3 regions of the Bradyrhizobium sp. CIAT3101 genome follow, and region 1 is predicted to be linked to each of the others. Evidence: predicted binding sites of a transcription regulator. Region 1 holds the regulator's gene; each other region holds the start of a gene.

Region 1 (5,327 bases):
GCTCGCGCTGATCCTGGTCACGCTGCTCTATAACGGCCTCGCCGGGTTGAACCTCGAACTGTTCGTCGCGGACACGCCGCCTCCGGGCTCGACTGAAGGCGGTCTGCGCAACGCCATCGTCGGCTCCCTGATCATGACCGTGATCGGCGTCGGCATCGGCGCGCCGCTCGGCCTGTTCGCCGGCACCTATCTCGCCGAGTACGGCCGCAACGACAAGCTGACCTCGGTGATCCGCTTCATCAACGACATCCTGCTCTCGGCGCCCTCGATCATCATCGGCCTGTTCATCTACGGCGCGGTGGTGGTGCCGATGCGCGGCTTCTCGGCGATCGCAGGCTCGCTCGCACTCGCCGTGATCGTGATCCCGGTGGTGCTGCGCACGACCGAGGACATGCTGCTGCTGGTGCCGAACGCGCTGCGCGAGGCTGCCTCTGCGCTCGGCCTGCCGCGCTCGCTGGTGATCAAGCGCATCGCCTATCGTGCGGCGCGCTCGGGCCTCATCACAGGCGTGATGCTGGCCACCGCCCGCGTCGCCGGCGAGACTGCGCCGCTGCTGTTCACCGCACTGTCGAACCAGTTCTTCAGCCTGGGCCTGAACAAGACGATGGCCAACCTGCCGGTCACCATCAACAACTTCGTGCAGAGCCCGTATGCCTACTGGAAGCAGTTGGCCTGGAGCGGCGCCCTGCTGATCACGTTGACCGTGCTTGCCCTGAACATTGGCGCGCGCATCCTGAGCGCCGAGAGGACCGCAAAATGAGCGAAATGTCTGTTTCCGTCAGTACGCCCGCCGTTCATCCCGGCTCGCAGCCTCTGCCTGAAGCCCCGGCCAAGGTAACGGTGCGCAACCTCAACTTCTATTACGGCGAGCACCACGCGCTGAAGAACATCAATCTGGCGCTCGGCACCAACCGCGTCACGGCGTTCATCGGACCGTCGGGCTGCGGCAAGTCGACCCTGCTGCGCATCTTCAACCGGATGTACGACCTCTATCCGGGCCAGCGCGTCTCCGGTCAGCTGATGCTCGACCAGACCAACATCCTCGATCCCAAGCTCGACCTCAATCTGCTGCGCGCCCGCGTCGGCATGGTGTTCCAGAAGCCGACGCCGTTCCCGATGACGATCTACGAGAACATCGCCTTCGGCATCCGTCTCTACGAGAAGATCTCGAAGTCGGAGATGGACGATCGCGTCGAGAAGGCCCTGCGCGGCGGCGCGCTGTGGAACGAGGTCAAGGACAAGCTGAACGCCTCCGGCCTGTCGCTCTCCGGCGGCCAGCAGCAGCGCCTCTGCATTGCCCGCACCGTCGCGGTGCGGCCCGAGGTGATCCTGTTCGACGAGCCCTGCTCGGCGCTCGATCCGATCTCGACCGCGAAGGTCGAGGAGCTGATCCAGGAGCTGTCCGAGAATTACACGATCGCGATCGTGACCCACAACATGCAGCAAGCGGCTCGCGTCTCCGACAAGACCGCCTTCATGTATCTCGGCGAGTTGATCGAGTTCGACGACACCAGCAAGATCTTCACGTCGCCGTCCGACCGGCGCACGCAGGATTACATTACCGGCCGGTTCGGCTGAGGAGACAGGACATGGGTTCTGAACATACCGCAAAGGCCTTCGACACCGACCTCCAGGAGCTCACGCGCCTGGTCGCCGAGATGGGCGGCATCGCCGAGCGCATGATCGTCGATTCCGTCGACGCGCTGATCCGCCGTGATATCGCGCTCGGCCAGCGCGTCGTCACCATCGACGCCGAGCTCGACGCGCTGCAGAAGAAGATCGAGGAACGCGCCGTGCTCACGATCGCGCGCCGCCAGCCGATGGCGGTGGATCTGCGCGAAATCGTCGGCGCCATGCGCGTCGCGACCGATCTCGAACGCATCGGCGACCTCGCCAAGAACATGGGCAAGCGCGTCGCGGCGCTGGAGACGGATTTCCATCCGCTCAAGCTGTTCCGCGGCCTCGAGCACATGACCGACCTCGTGCAGCAGCAGGTCAAGTCGGTGCTGGACGCATATGCCGCGCACGATCTGCCGGCGGCGATGGCGGTGTGGAAGGGCGACGAGGAAGTCGACGCCATCTGCACCTCGCTGTTCCGCGAGCTCCTCACCTATATGATGGAGGACCCGCGCAACATCTCGTTCTGCATCCATCTGATGTTCTGCGCCAAGAACATCGAGCGGATCGGCGACCACGCCACCAACATTGCCGAGACCGTGTTCTACATGATCGAAGGCCAGGCCATCACCGACAAGCGACCGAAGGGCGACATGACGACCTTCGCCACCACGGTCCCCAATACTTGAATCCTTAAGGAGCGACGACCCAATGGGCGCACGCATTATGGTGGTTGAAGACGAGGAAGCTCTCACCGAGCTCCTCCGCTACAACCTCGAGGGCGACGGCTATGACGTCGAGACGGTGATGCGCGGCGACGACGCCGACACCCGCCTCAAGGAGCACATCCCCGATCTGATCGTGCTCGACTGGATGCTGCCGGGGCTTTCCGGCATCGAGCTGTGCCGCCGGCTGCGGACGCGGTCCGACACCAAGCAGCTGCCGATCATCATGCTCACCGCGCGCGGCGAGGAGAGCGAGCGGGTGCGGGGCCTTGCGACCGGCGCCGACGACTACATCGTCAAGCCGTTCTCGGTGCCCGAGCTGCTGGCCCGCGTGAAGGGTCTGCTGCGGCGCGCAAGTCCCGAGCGGCTCGCAACCGTGCTCGCTTTCGGTGACATCGAGCTCGATCGCGAAAAGCGCCGCGTGGCGCGCTCGGGCCGGCCGATCGATCTCGGCCCCACCGAATATCGCCTGCTGGAGTTTTTCCTGGAGCACCCCGGTCGCGTGTTCTCGCGCGAGCAGCTGCTCGACAGCGTCTGGGGCCGCGACATCTATATCGACGAGCGCACCGTCGACGTGCATATCGGTCGCCTGCGCAAGCTGCTCAATCTTGGTCGCGAGCAGGATCCGATCCGCACGGTGCGCGGTGCGGGCTATGCGCTCGATGACCGGTTTGCAAAGGCCGAGCAGGCCTAAGGCTCTTGCAAGCAGACAAAATAAAAAGCGCGCTGGATGGCGCGCTTTTTTATTTCCCCGGTCGTCCCGGCCTTGTGCCGGGACGAGATTACCTGGATGCGCTTACCGCGTGCCAGGCTTCGCCGGCGCCCGCCGCCGATCCGCTGCCGGCTGATACGCCACCCGCGAGTGCTGGGCGCAGTAGGGCAGGCCGGAGAGCGCCTTGCCGCCGCAGAAGAAGAAATCCGGGCTCGAGGGATCGCCGACCGGCCAGTGGCAGGTCGCCTCGTTCAATTCGAGCAGCGACAGCCGCTGGCTCATCGGCACCACGTTGTCGTAGGTGACCGGTTCAGCCTCGACTTCGACCTCGAAGGCCTGCGCCAGCGCGGTATTGCCACGCGCGATGGGCCTGCTCACCCGCATCATGTGCTGCGCCGGACGCGCCTTGCGCGGCCGCGGAGCTGCCGAAGACGGGCTCTTGGCGCGGCCCGACAGGCCGAGCCTGTGCACCTTGCCGATCACGGCGTTGCGGGTGACATTCCCAAGCTCAGCGGCGATCTGGCTGGCCGAAAGTCCGGCCTCCCAGAGCTTTTTCAACTGCTCGACGCGATCGTCGGACCAGGTCAAAACCGTCATTGTAACCTTTCCTTCGCCGCGCGCCTGCCATCCTGGGGCGGCACGACGAATGCCTAAGCTTCGAAAAACCCGTGCCGCCAGAATCCCTTAAGGTTCGCCGGGCGCAATGAGCCGCCCGAACGTTTACGCCGGTACATGAGGACTTTTGGGATCAGAACCGCTGCACGAGATGTCGTATCTGACAAGGCAAACGCTACAATATGGCGTGACTCACGCGCAAGAGTCCGACGACTCGCTTCCACATGTTCCGTGGCCAAAAACCCGCAAATCCGGCACCGCAAGACTACGGAATCAGCGTTTCGCGGGGCTTTCCGGGCGGCATTGACACCATTGGTGCCAGGCATAAGATGGCGATGCGTGCCGCCCTTAAAAGGCGGCACGTTTCGTTTTCCGGACCAATGATGCGCTGCGCAACGCACGCTCAGGCCGTCCGAAACATCCAAAGAGACCATCATGACCAACAGCGTAGCACCGCATTTGCTCCCCGTTTTCGCCAGGGCCGACATCGGTTTTGAGCGCGGTGAAGGCGTCTGGTTGATCGCGACCAATGGCGATCGCTATCTCGATTTCACCTCGGGCGTTGCAGTGAATGCGCTCGGCCATGCCCATCCCGTGCTGGTCAAGGCGCTGCAGGAGCAGGCGACAAAACTCTGGCACATGTCGAACCTGTTCCAGAGCCCGGATGGCGAGAAGCTCGCGGCGCGTCTCTGCAACGAGAGTTTTGCCGACTTCGTGTTCTTCTGTAATTCCGGCGCCGAAGCGCTGGAGGGCGTGATCAAGCTGGTCCGCCACCATCACTTCTCCAAGGGGCATCCGGAGCGCTACCGCATCATCACCTTCGAAGGCGCCTTCCACGGTCGGACGCTGGCGACGCTGGCCGCGACCGGCTCGGCAAAATATCTCGAAGGTTTTGGCCCGCCGATGGACGGTTTCGACCAGATCCCGCATGGCGACATCGAGGCCGTGAAGAAGGCGATCGGTCCGCAGACCGCCGGTATCCTGATCGAGCCGATCCAGGGCGAGGGTGGCGTGCGTTCGGCGCCTCCCGGCTTCCTCAAGGCGCTGCGCCAGCTCTGCGACGAGAAGGGCCTGCTGCTCGCCTTCGATGAAGTGCAGACCGGCATGGGCCGCACCGGCGATCTCTTCGCCCATCGGCGCACCGGCGTCACGCCTGACGTGATGTCGCTGGCGAAGGCGCTCGGCGGCGGCTTCCCGATCGGCGCGGTGCTGGCGACCGCGGAAGCGGCCTCCGGCATGGGGCCCGGCTCGCACGGCTCGACCTTCGGCGGCAATCCGCTGGCGATCTCGGCTGCGAACGCAGTGCTCGACGTCATGCTCAAGCCCGGCTTCTTCGACCATGTGCAGAAGATGTCGCTGCTGCTGAAGCAGAAGCTTGCTTCCGTGATCGACCGTCATCCCGATGTCGTCAGCGAAGTTCGCGGCGAGGGGCTCCTGATCGGCATCAAGGCCGTGGTGCCCTCCGGCGATCTGGTCGCAGCACTTCGCAACGAAAAACTGCTCACCGTCGGGGCCGGCGACAATGTCGTGCGCTTCCTGCCGCCCTTGATCGTCACCGAAGCCGAGATCGAGGACAGCGTCGGGCGGCTCGAACGCGCCTGCACTGCGCTGACCGGCAACAAGCGGGCGGCAAGCTGATGAGCAAGACGCCGAAGCAC
Region 2 (5,327 bases), 4.4 Mb from region 1:
AGGCCGCCGACATGCTGTTCGCAACGCTCGATCCCACCTTGCGCGCGCTGACGCTGCCGCATGGCGGCAAGGCGATGTTGTCGGACACCGTTGGCTTCATCTCCAATCTGCCGACGCAGCTCGTCGCCGCCTTCCGCGCCACGCTCGAGGAGGTGCTGGAAGCCGACGTCATCCTGCATGTCCGCGACATCTCTCATGAAGACGCTGAGGCGCAGCAGAGCGACGTCGACGCCGTGCTGCGCCAGCTCGGTATCAATCCGGATGACTCCGGCCGCATCATCGAGGTCTGGAACAAGATCGACCGCTACGATTCCGAACAGCGCGAAGAGCTGTTGAATATCGCGGCGCGCCGGCCTGAGGATCACCCGGCCATGCTGGTCTCCGCCGTGTCAGGCGAGGGGATCGATGCGCTGCTGAGCGCCATCGAGGAACGCCTCGCCGCCAAGCGCACAACGCTCGATCTCTCGATCGACGCCGCCGACGGCGCCGGCATCTCCTGGCTGCACCGCAATTCCGAGGTGCTGGCCAAGGAGCTGCATGACGGCCGCTTCGACATGACCGTGCGCGTGGACGAGACCAAGCGGGATATCGTGGTGAACAGGTTCGATGCCGTGCCGCGTCTGTCGGCCCCGTAGTCGTCCTGGCGAAAGCCAGGACCCATACCGCGTGATCTATCGAGGTAGAGCGGTCTGAGTACCAATCTACGTGTAACTACGAGCCTTCGCCAAACCACTCGCTGGGGTAATGGGTCCTGGCTTTCGCCAGGACGACAGCGGAGTGTGAAGTGAACTATTTGGACAGATCGAGGCTCATGAACTGGTTGTGCGGGCTCGCCTGATAGTCGGCGAACGGTGCACATGAGACGAAGCCGGCGCTGCGGTAGAGCGCGATCGCAGGTTCATGCAGCAGCGCGGTGCCAGTCTCCAGGCTGAGACGCGCATATCCGCGCTTACGCCCCTCGGCAATGATGTGGTTCAAAATCATGCGCCCGGCACCGGTCCGCCGCGCGGTCGGCGCGGCGCGCATCGACTTCACTTCGCCATGTGTCGCATCGAACTGCTTCAGGGCACCGAAGCCGGCCAGCGTGCCGTCCTGCCAGGCGGTCCAGAACGTCACTGACGCAGCCGAAAGACCGCTCGCGTCGAGTGCCTGCGCGTGTTCACCCATGACGCTCTGCAGCTCTCTCAGATGATGCGCCAACAAATCGGCGACATGTGCCGCCTTCGGATCGTCTTGCCTGATGTCCACAATGCCCTCGAACTTGAGACTAGTCCTCGTCCTCGCCCCATAAGTAACCGCTTCCGGGCGATCCGACGACCAAAATGCCAAGTCGAACGTCGAGACCTGTGACTGCGAGCCCTAGAACGGAATGGTCAGCCCCGGGGTTTTCGCTTGCGCCTTGGTATAGGCGACGCCGTGGATCTTGACACCATTCGCGTCCAGCAACGAAATGATGCCACCCTGGTTCGACAATTGCATCGGCGCCTGCACGACGACGGCGAGCGTGCCCCCGGCCGCGATTGTCCCTGACAGGACCATCTTGTTCTTCTGCTTGTCGGCCAGCATCCAGCCGGTGAGATCGATGTCGCGATCGGCCGTATTGAGCAGCGTGACGACCTCCCGCTCGGGCGTCTTCACGGCGTTGACGAGTGCCGCGATGACGCGCACGAGACCATCCGGCAGTTGCCCGGTCGGAGGTGTCGTCGGATCTGGCGGCGGCGTCGGCGTGCCTCCACCGAGATCGATTGGATCACCGGTCTTGTCGTCGGTGTGCCAGGCCTGCGTCTGGAATTTGAGGAAGACCGCGGTCCAAAGCTTTTGATTGGGGAATTCGAATACGAGTCCGCCGTCCTGCCACGGGCCGTTGTCGGCCGAGAAGCTTCCGATCGGGTTTCCCTGGTTCATATGGATGTCGTGAATGCCGCGGCCCGGACGGAAGCCGAAATAATTGTCCGCCTTCGTCTCCGGTCCCCATGTGTCGCCGAATGCGTACATTATCGCGCTCTCGTCCGAGAGTGCGCGCTGGACGAACTGGTTGAGCTTCTCGTTGAGGTCGTTATCCGGTCCAGGCGCAGACAGCGGCAGCGGAGTCATTTCCTGCGGCTGCATCAGATTGCCGCGAATGAAGTCGAGCGCGACCCCGCCCGGTTTCGGCGGTTGCGCATGCAGCCCTTGCGGCAGCGCCGCGAGTTGATCGGTGATCGGATGGACAAAGGGCGACCGCACCAGGAATTCGACTTCGCTTCCGTCGGCTGACTGCACATTGACGGCGATGCGGAAGTCCGCGTTGTCGGCCACGATATGGACCTGGTAGTGCGGCGACTGGCCGGTGCCGAAACGCATCGCGATCGGGCGTCCCTTGAGGACCGAATAGCTCTTCAGTGGCATCGCACTCACCTGCCATGGGTTACGGCTGCGCTGGCTTCGCCGTTCAACTCTAGACTGTCGGTCGTGACGATTTGATGGCTTGAAAGACGGGTGATCCACCAAGCCCCGAGCCGGACTTTACGCTCTGGCAGGGCGGCATCGCTGCATTCAGGAAAGGGGACTGACCTTTGTCTGTATCAAATCGCGCCGGTTGGGCGGAGCTGCATGCGGTGAATGCCGCAAGGCTAGCGGCGGACCGCCTTTTATCCCTCCGATGCCGCTTCACCCTTTGCCTCGTTCCACAGCGCGTCCATCTCCGCCAGCGAGGCCTGCTCCAGCGTGCGCCCCTGCGCCTCCAGTGCGCGTTCGATATAGGCAAAGCGCTTTTCGAATTTTGCGTTGGTCGCACGCAATGCGGCTTCCGGATCGGCATCGACATGGCGGGCGAGGTTGACGAGGGCGAACATGAGGTCGCCGGTTTCCTCCGCGATCTCCTGCTTGTCGTTCCGATCCAGCGCGGCCTCGATCTCGTCCGCTTCCTCACGGATCTTTTGCAGCACCGCGCGCGGATCGTTCCAGTCGAAGCCGACGGTGGAGGCCTTGCGCTGCAGCTCCATGGCGCGGGTCAGCGCGGGCTGGCCGGCCTTGACGCCCGACAGCAGAGATTTGTGCGGCGGCGTTGCCTCCGGCGGACGGCGCGCAGCGCGTTCGGCCTTCTCTTCGGCCTTGATGCGATCCCAGACTTCCTTGACATGGGAGGAGGCGAGATTGCCCTCCTTGTCGGCGAAGACATGGGGATGACGCCGGATCATTTTTCGCGTGATCGCCTCGACGACATCACCGAAGGCAAAGGCGTTCTGCTCGGAGGCCATCTGGGCGTGGAACACGACCTGCAACAGGAGGTCGCCGAGCTCCTCTCTGAGGTCGTCGAGATCGTTGCGGTCGATCGCGTCGACCACCTCATAGGCCTCCTCGATCGTGTAGGGCGCGATCGTCGAAAAATCCTGCTCGAGGTCCCAGGGGCAGCCGGTCACCGGCGTGCGCAGCGCGGCCATGATCTCGATCAGGCGGGAAATGTCGCGGGAAGGGGTCATTGGGCACCGGAGTTGCGTGTTTCCGGCTTTATGCCAAAACCGTCCGCCCGATCACAGCGGGACGGGCAGGAATCGGCTCGATTTCCACCGACGAGCTGCAACTAGGCGTCGGCCGTCCGACTTCTAAGAATGAGCATGAAAACGAAAGCCACTGCGCAAAGGCCGAAGAAAGCAGTGGCGGCGGACCCAAGCAGCTTCTCGTGCTTCGTGATCAGCAGGAATAACCCACCGAGCGCGAGTAGCAGCGAGCCGACTGCCATTAGCCAGAGCACCGCGGCGCCGTGAGCGCGGGCCTGGGATGTCATGCTTTCCTGGAAGGACAGTCGCTCGTCAGCAACCTCTAATCGGCGCAGCAACAGCCACATCCATACCCCGTAGAATCCAATCGGGACAATCGTCAACGTTGCGGCAAGGACATAGGCGCGAAGCAAGTTGGGCACGAGGATGAGCGCGAACGAAACCACCATGAAGGCCTTCACTTGGGCGAGGAGGCGCCGATAATCCTCCTCCGAGCGAAGAACGTATCCCCGGCCCAGCGTCCCCCATGGAAAGAACAGCCGGCGACCATCCTCCGTGATCTTGAAACTGCTACTAGTCACCCCCTCAAAATAGCCCATACGGTCTTCCATCCATTGGATCGTGTGGCAATGTTAGCACACTACCAGAGCGAGCATAAGGCGGCAATGGATGGGCTCTTTGGTGCGAGGCTCCTGCGTGTTCCTGCATTGCTGGCGTCGGCGATGTGGATTAATTGAAGCCCATGAGCGACGCATTTTCATCACAAACCGCGCTGGTGCTGTTTTCCGGCGGCCAGGATTCCACCACCAGCCTTGCCTGGGCGCTCAGCCGCTTCGCGCGCGTGGAAACGCTGGGGTTCGACTACGGGCAACGCCACGCCGTCGAGCTCGATTGCCGCGACCGGCTGTTCGACGGCATCAAGGGCTTGCGTGCCGATTGGGCCGCCAAGCTCGGCGAGAGCCATACGCTGTCGATCCCGACGCTGGCCGCCGTGTCTGAGACCGCGCTGACGCGCGACGTCGCAATCGCGATGGGCGCTGACGGCCTGCCGAATACCTTCGTGCCCGGCCGCAATCTGGTGTTTTTGACGTTCGCCGCAGCGCTGGCGTATCGCCGGGGCATCACCCACATCGTCGGCGGCATGTGCGAGACCGACTATTCCGGCTATCCCGATTGCCGCGACGACACCATCCGCGCGATGCAGGCCGCGCTCTCGCTCGGCATGGCCCGCAAGTTCGAGTTGCATACGCCGCTGATGTGGATCGACAAGGCGGCGACGTGGAAGCTGGCGCATGACCTCGGCGGCGCGGGGCTCGTCGATCTCATCCGCGAGCAGTCGCACACCTGCTATCTCGGCGAACGCGGCGCGCAGCACGATTGGGGCTATGGCTGCGGCGAGTGCCCGGCGTGCAGCCTGCGCGCGAAGGGATGGCGTGAGTTTGTGGCGGGGAGGTAGTTGCCTCGCCAGACTCCTCTCGTGCCCCGGACGCGGCGCAGCGCTACTTCAGCGGTGCGCTGCAGAGCCGGGGCCCATGTCTGTGTAGGATGCTCTGTGGCTTTCTGGGTCCCGGCTCTGCGCCGCAGCGTTGCACGCTGCAGCGCGTCCGGGACATGAGAGCGAGGCACTAGCTAGCCAAAATCCTCGTCCCGCAGCTCGATCGGCTTGCCATGCGGGGTGCGATCGGCGGCGTGATCCCAGGCATTGCGATAGCGATGCATCGTGTCGATCGACGCCACGCCCTTGCGGGCGACGAGCCCCTCCAGGGTGGCGAGCCAGTGCAGATAATAGGTCTCGCCCGTATCGGGATCTCCGGCGGCCTGCGCGCGCTTGATCTCATCGGCCAAGGC
Region 3 (5,327 bases), 4.7 Mb from region 1:
GCCCGGCCATCGCTCCCGCCCGGGCTGACAGAAATCACCTCTCGCGAGATCGTCGGCGCAAGTCGTGAACACACGACGATTTGCGCAAACATCAACATCGGGAGTGATCAATGAACAAGGTAGAATTCCTCGGCGTCACCCAAAGTCCGTTCGCCGAACGCTATGACAATTTCATCGGCGGCAAGTTCGTGGCGCCGATCTCTGGCAAATATTTCGACAACGCCTCGCCGGTGACCGGCAAGATCGTCTGCAAGATCGCGCGCTCCGACGCGCAGGATGTCGAGGCGGCCCTCGATGCCGCCCATGCCGCCAAGGCCGCGTGGGGACGCACCAGCGTTGCCGAGCGCGCCGCGATCCTCAATCGCATCGCCGACCGCATGGAGGAGAATCTCGAACGGCTCGCTGTCGCCGAGACCTGGGACAATGGCAAGCCGATCCGCGAGACCCGCGCCGCCGACCTGCCGTTGGCCATCGATCACTTCCGCTATTTCGCCGGCGTGGTGCGCGCCCAGGAAGGCTCGATCGGCGAGATCGACCACGACACCATCGCCTATCATTTCCACGAGCCGCTCGGCGTCGTCGGCCAGATCATCCCCTGGAACTTCCCGTTGCTGATGGCCTGCTGGAAGCTCGCGCCTGCGCTTGCCGCCGGCAATTGCGTGGTGCTCAAGCCGGCCGAGCAGACGCCGGCCTCGATCATGGTCTGGGCCGAGATCATCGGCGATCTCTTGCCGCCGGGCGTGCTCAACATCGTCAACGGCTTCGGCCTCGAGGCCGGCAAGCCGCTCGCCTCCAGCCCGCGTATCGCCAAGATCGCCTTCACCGGCGAGACCACGACGGGCCGACTGATCATGCAATATGCCAGCCAGAACCTCATTCCGGTCACGCTCGAGCTCGGCGGCAAATCGCCGAACATCTTCTTCAACGACGTCACCGCCGAAGACGACGATTTCTTCGACAAGGCGATCGAGGGGTTCGTCATGTTCGCGCTGAACCAGGGCGAGGTCTGCACCTGTCCGAGCCGCGCGCTCGTGCACGCCGACATCTACGACCGCTTCATGGAGCGGGCGCTGAAGCGCGTCGCCGCGATCAAGCAGGGTGACCCGCGCGCCGCCGACACCATGATCGGCGCGCAGGCCTCGAACGACCAGCTGGAGAAGATCCTCTCCTACATCGACATCGGAAAGCAGGAGGGCGCCAAGGTGCTGGCGGGCGGTGCGCGCGCCGAGCTCACGGGCGATCTCGCCGGCGGCTTCTACGTCCAGCCGACGGTGTTCGAAGGTCACAACAAGATGCGGATCTTCCAGGAGGAGATCTTCGGTCCCGTCGTCTCCGTCACGACCTTCAAGACTGACGACGAGGCGCTCGCGATCGCCAACGACACGCTGTACGGCCTCGGGGCCGGCGTCTGGAGCCGCGATGCCAATCGCTGCTACCGTTTCGGCCGGGCGATCCAGGCCGGCCGGGTCTGGACCAATTGCTACCACGCCTATCCCGCCCATGCCGCGTTCGGCGGCTACAAGCAGTCGGGCGTCGGGCGCGAGACCCACAAGATGATGCTCGACCACTACCAGCAGACCAAGAACCTCCTGGTCAGCTACAGCCCGAAGAAGCTTGGTTTCTTCTAATCGGCAGGTTTCGACTGGGAAGGCACAGGCGGCGTCATCGCGGCGCCGCCTGTGTACATCGGCTACCGCTCGCCCCGCCGTCATCCATCTGTCAGAGTCTTGAGACAAGACGACAGCCCCGATCGCACAAAGTGCGATGCCAGGCACAGACGGAGGCGCGGCCATGACGACCAATCCCTTGCAGCGGAAGATTCATACCGGAGCATTGCTGCTCGGCGCGGCGGCCCTGGCGTTGCTTGCACCCTCGATCGCCTTTGCGCAGGCGGCGCCATCAGGCGCCAAACCCTTCCTGACCGTCGACGGAAAGGCGCCGCTGATCCTCGGACATCGCGGCGTGCCGGGACTGGTGCCCGAAGAGACCGAGGCCTCCTATGACCTCGCCGCCGCGCTCGGCACCGACGCGCTCGAAGAGGACCTTCACCTCACCAAGGATTGCGTGCTGGTTGCACGCCACAACCCCTGGCTCGCCGACAACACCAACGTGGCCGAGGTGGCCAAGACCAATGCGGCGGTCGCGGCCCGCAAGCGCACGGTGCCCGGCGTGCGCGTCAAGGCACCGGCTGCTGCCGGCACGCCCACGGACTATCTCGTCGATCTCACCGATCCAGCGGATCCCAAATCGGTGCTGAAGTCATTGATCGTCGACGGTGAGGACCACACCAACGACTGGTCGATCACCGATTTCACCATGGCCGAGCTGAAGGAATGGATCGGCGGCACCACCTACGATGCGGCCAATGAGCGGCCGAAGCTGTTCAACGGCAAATTCCCGGTCATCAGCTTCCAGGACGTCCTCGACATCGCCAAGGCCAAGAGCAAGGAGACCGGGCGGTCGATCCTGGTCTATCCGGAAACCAAGAACCCGACCTGGAACAATGCCCAGGCCATCGCCAATGGCTGCGGCGCGCCCGGCAGCCATCCGCTCGAGGATGCCCTGATCAAGATCATCAAGGACAACGGCCTCAACACCAAGGACGCGCCGATCCTGGTCCAGAGCTTCGAGCCCGGCAGCCTGAAATATATGCGCAGCCATGGCCTGGAGACGCGGCAGGTCCAGCTCGTCGACGGCAACGGCATCGACTTCAAGACCGGCAGGGTCCTGCTCAACAACATCACCAATTCCCGTCCGTTCGACTGGACGGTGGCCGGTGATGCGCGCCTTTATGATGCGATGCTGACGCCTGCGGGCCTTGCCGAGATCAAGACCTATGCCGATGGCATCGGTCCGTGGAAGGCCTATATCGTTCCGCTCAAGATCGCGCCGTGGAAGGATACCAATGCCGACGGCACGCCCTACAAGGGCTCGACGCCGGAGGCATCGACGCAGGAGGCAACCAGCCTGATCGCCGACGCGCACAAGCTGGGCCTGTTCGTCCACGTCTTCACGTTCCGCAACGAGAAGAAATATCTCGCGGCCGACTATCACGCCGATCCCGCTCTGGAATATCTCAAATTCTTCCGTCTCGGCGTCGATGGGGTCTTCACCGACTTCACCCATACCGGCGTTGCCGCCCGCGCGGCTTATCTGCGCGAACTCGGCTGGTAGTCGCCGGATACGAATCGAACAGGCATCGGGGCCGAGCGCCCCGAGATATGCGTGTCCGATGTCGTTGCCTCGTCTGCGTGCAGAGCTCTCGTTGGCGCGGAGCTAATGTTGCCTGATCCGCGCCAAAGGTTTTGCAAAATTTCGGCCACGTTGCAGTGCGGCATAATGAAAGTCGCGTCATGCCGCTGCGGTGCTTTCACACGCGATTGAGTTAGGTTAGAGAGGACCTAGATTTCTCTGACCCGGAATTCCCATGGCCGCACCCAAGAAAGCCGCCGCAAGCGCTGAGCAGGACAAGACCAACGGCGGTTCGCCCCCGGAGTTCACCAAGGAGCAGGAGCTGAAGGCGCTCCGCGACATGCTCCTGATCCGGCGGTTCGAGGAGAAGGCCGGCCAGCTCTATGGCATGGGCGCGATCGGCGGCTTCTGCCACCTCTATATCGGCCAGGAGGCCGTGGTAGTTGGCATGCAGATGGCCCTGAAGGAGGGCGATCAGGTCATCACGGGCTATCGCGATCACGGACATATGCTGGCCACCGGCATGGAGGCCAACGGCGTGATGGCCGAGCTCACGGGACGCCGCGGCGGCTATTCCAAGGGCAAGGGCGGCTCCATGCACATGTTCAGCAAGGAGAAGCACTTCTACGGCGGCCACGGCATCGTCGGCGCGCAGGTCTCGCTCGGCACCGGTCTCGCCTTCGCCAATAATTATCGCGGCAATGGCAATGTCAGCGTCACCTATTTCGGCGACGGCGCGGCCAACCAGGGCCAGGTCTATGAGAGCTTCAACATGGCGGAGCTCTGGAAGCTGCCGGTGATCTTCGTCATCGAGAACAACCGCTACGCCATGGGTACCTCGGTCTCGCGCGCCTCGGCGCAGCAGGATTTCTCCAAGCGCGGTGCTTCCTTCAACATCCCCGGCAAGCAGGTCGACGGCATGGACGTCCGCGCCGTCAAGGCGGCGGGCGAGGAGGCGGCGGCCTGGTGCCGCGCCGGTAAGGGCCCCTTCATCCTTGAAATGCAGACCTACCGCTATCGCGGCCACTCGATGTCCGATCCTGCGAAATACCGTACGCGCGAGGAGGTCGAGAAGGTCCGTCACGACCAGGACCCGATCGAGCAGGTGCGCAATCGCCTACTGGCCGCCAAGGTGAGCGAGGCCGATCTCAAGGCGATCGACGCCGAGGTGCGCGACATCGTCAACGCGTCTGCCGACTTTGCCCAGCATGATCCCGAGCCGGATGCCGCCGAGCTCTGGACCGATATCTACCGCTGAACGCGCGCAAGCTTTCTTTTGGAGTCGATATGCCAATTCAAGTGCTGATGCCCGCGTTGTCGCCCACGATGGAAAAGGGCAACCTCGCCAAATGGCTGAAAAAAGAGGGTGAGACGATCAAGTCCGGCGACGTGATCGCCGAGATCGAGACCGACAAGGCCACGATGGAGGTCGAGGCGACCGACGAGGGGACGCTCGGCAAGATCCTGATCGCCGAGGGCACCGCCGACGTTCCCGTCAACACGCCGATCGCGACCATTCTCGCCGACGGTGAGAGCGCGGCCGATCTCGCGAAAGCACCTGCGCCGGCAAAACCGGCCGCGGAGGCTGCTGCGCCCGCCGCTGCCAAGGCCGAAGCGCCCGCAGCGAAGGCCGCGCCTGCGCCGCAGGCTGTCGCCGAGCCCGATCCGGAGGTGCCCGCCGGCACCGAGATGATCACCCAGACCATCCGCGAAGCGCTGCGCGACGCCATGGCTGAAGAGATGCGCCGCGACCCCGACGTGTTCGTGATGGGCGAAGAGGTCGCCGAATATCAGGGCGCCTACAAGGTCACCCAGGGCCTGCTTCAGGAGTTCGGCGCCAGGCGCGTGATCGATACACCGATCACCGAGCACGGCTTCGCCGGTGTCGGCGTCGGCGCCGCGATGACCGGCCTGAAGCCGATCGTCGAGTTCATGACCTTCAACTTCGCCATGCAGGCGATCGACCAGATCATCAACTCCGCGGCCAAGACGCTTTACATGTCGGGTGGCCAGATGGGCTGCTCGATCGTGTTCCGCGGGCCCAACGGCGCGGCTGCGCGCGTCGCCGCCCAGCACAGCCAGGATTATTCGGCCTGGTATTCGAACGTCCCGGGCCTGAAGGTCGTCGCGCCGTT

Evidence for each region. Region 1 encodes PhoB, which activates phosphate uptake and scavenging genes when phosphate is short. Its sites were predicted from a motif close to TGTCATNNANCTGTCAT; they were not measured.
Region 2: the regulator PhoB is predicted to act here: its motif matches at 2,452-2,468, upstream of QA645_RS22290 (DUF2278 family protein).
Region 3: the regulator PhoB is predicted to act here: its motif matches at 1,707-1,723, upstream of QA645_RS20605 (glycerophosphodiester phosphodiesterase family protein).

Annotation. Positions count from the first base shown of each region.
Region 1 covers NZ_CP121634.1:9,080,584-9,085,910, reverse strand. The annotation lists gene pstA (phosphate ABC transporter permease PstA) at 1-760, shown strand, start outside; gene pstB (phosphate ABC transporter ATP-binding protein PstB) at 757-1,578, shown strand; gene phoU (phosphate signaling complex protein PhoU) at 1,590-2,306, shown strand; gene phoB (phosphate regulon transcriptional regulator PhoB) at 2,329-3,036, shown strand; gene QA645_RS42060 (GcrA family cell cycle regulator) at 3,139-3,651, opposite strand; gene QA645_RS42055 (aspartate aminotransferase family protein) at 4,105-5,307, shown strand; gene argF (ornithine carbamoyltransferase) at 5,307-5,327, shown strand, end outside.
Region 2 covers NZ_CP121634.1:4,714,895-4,720,221, reverse strand. The annotation lists gene hflX (GTPase HflX) at 1-635, shown strand, start outside; gene QA645_RS22295 (GNAT family N-acetyltransferase) at 790-1,248, opposite strand; gene QA645_RS22290 (DUF2278 family protein) at 1,360-2,388, opposite strand; gene mazG (nucleoside triphosphate pyrophosphohydrolase) at 2,631-3,461, opposite strand; gene QA645_RS22280 (hypothetical protein) at 3,563-4,090, opposite strand; gene queC (7-cyano-7-deazaguanine synthase QueC) at 4,222-4,935, shown strand; gene QA645_RS22270 (nitrile hydratase accessory protein) at 5,109-5,327, opposite strand, start outside.
Region 3 covers NZ_CP121634.1:4,375,723-4,381,049, forward strand. The annotation lists gene adh (aldehyde dehydrogenase) at 111-1,628, shown strand; gene QA645_RS20605 (glycerophosphodiester phosphodiesterase family protein) at 1,792-3,174, shown strand; gene pdhA (pyruvate dehydrogenase (acetyl-transferring) E1 component subunit alpha) at 3,428-4,450, shown strand; gene QA645_RS20615 (pyruvate dehydrogenase complex E1 component subunit beta) at 4,480-5,327, shown strand, end outside.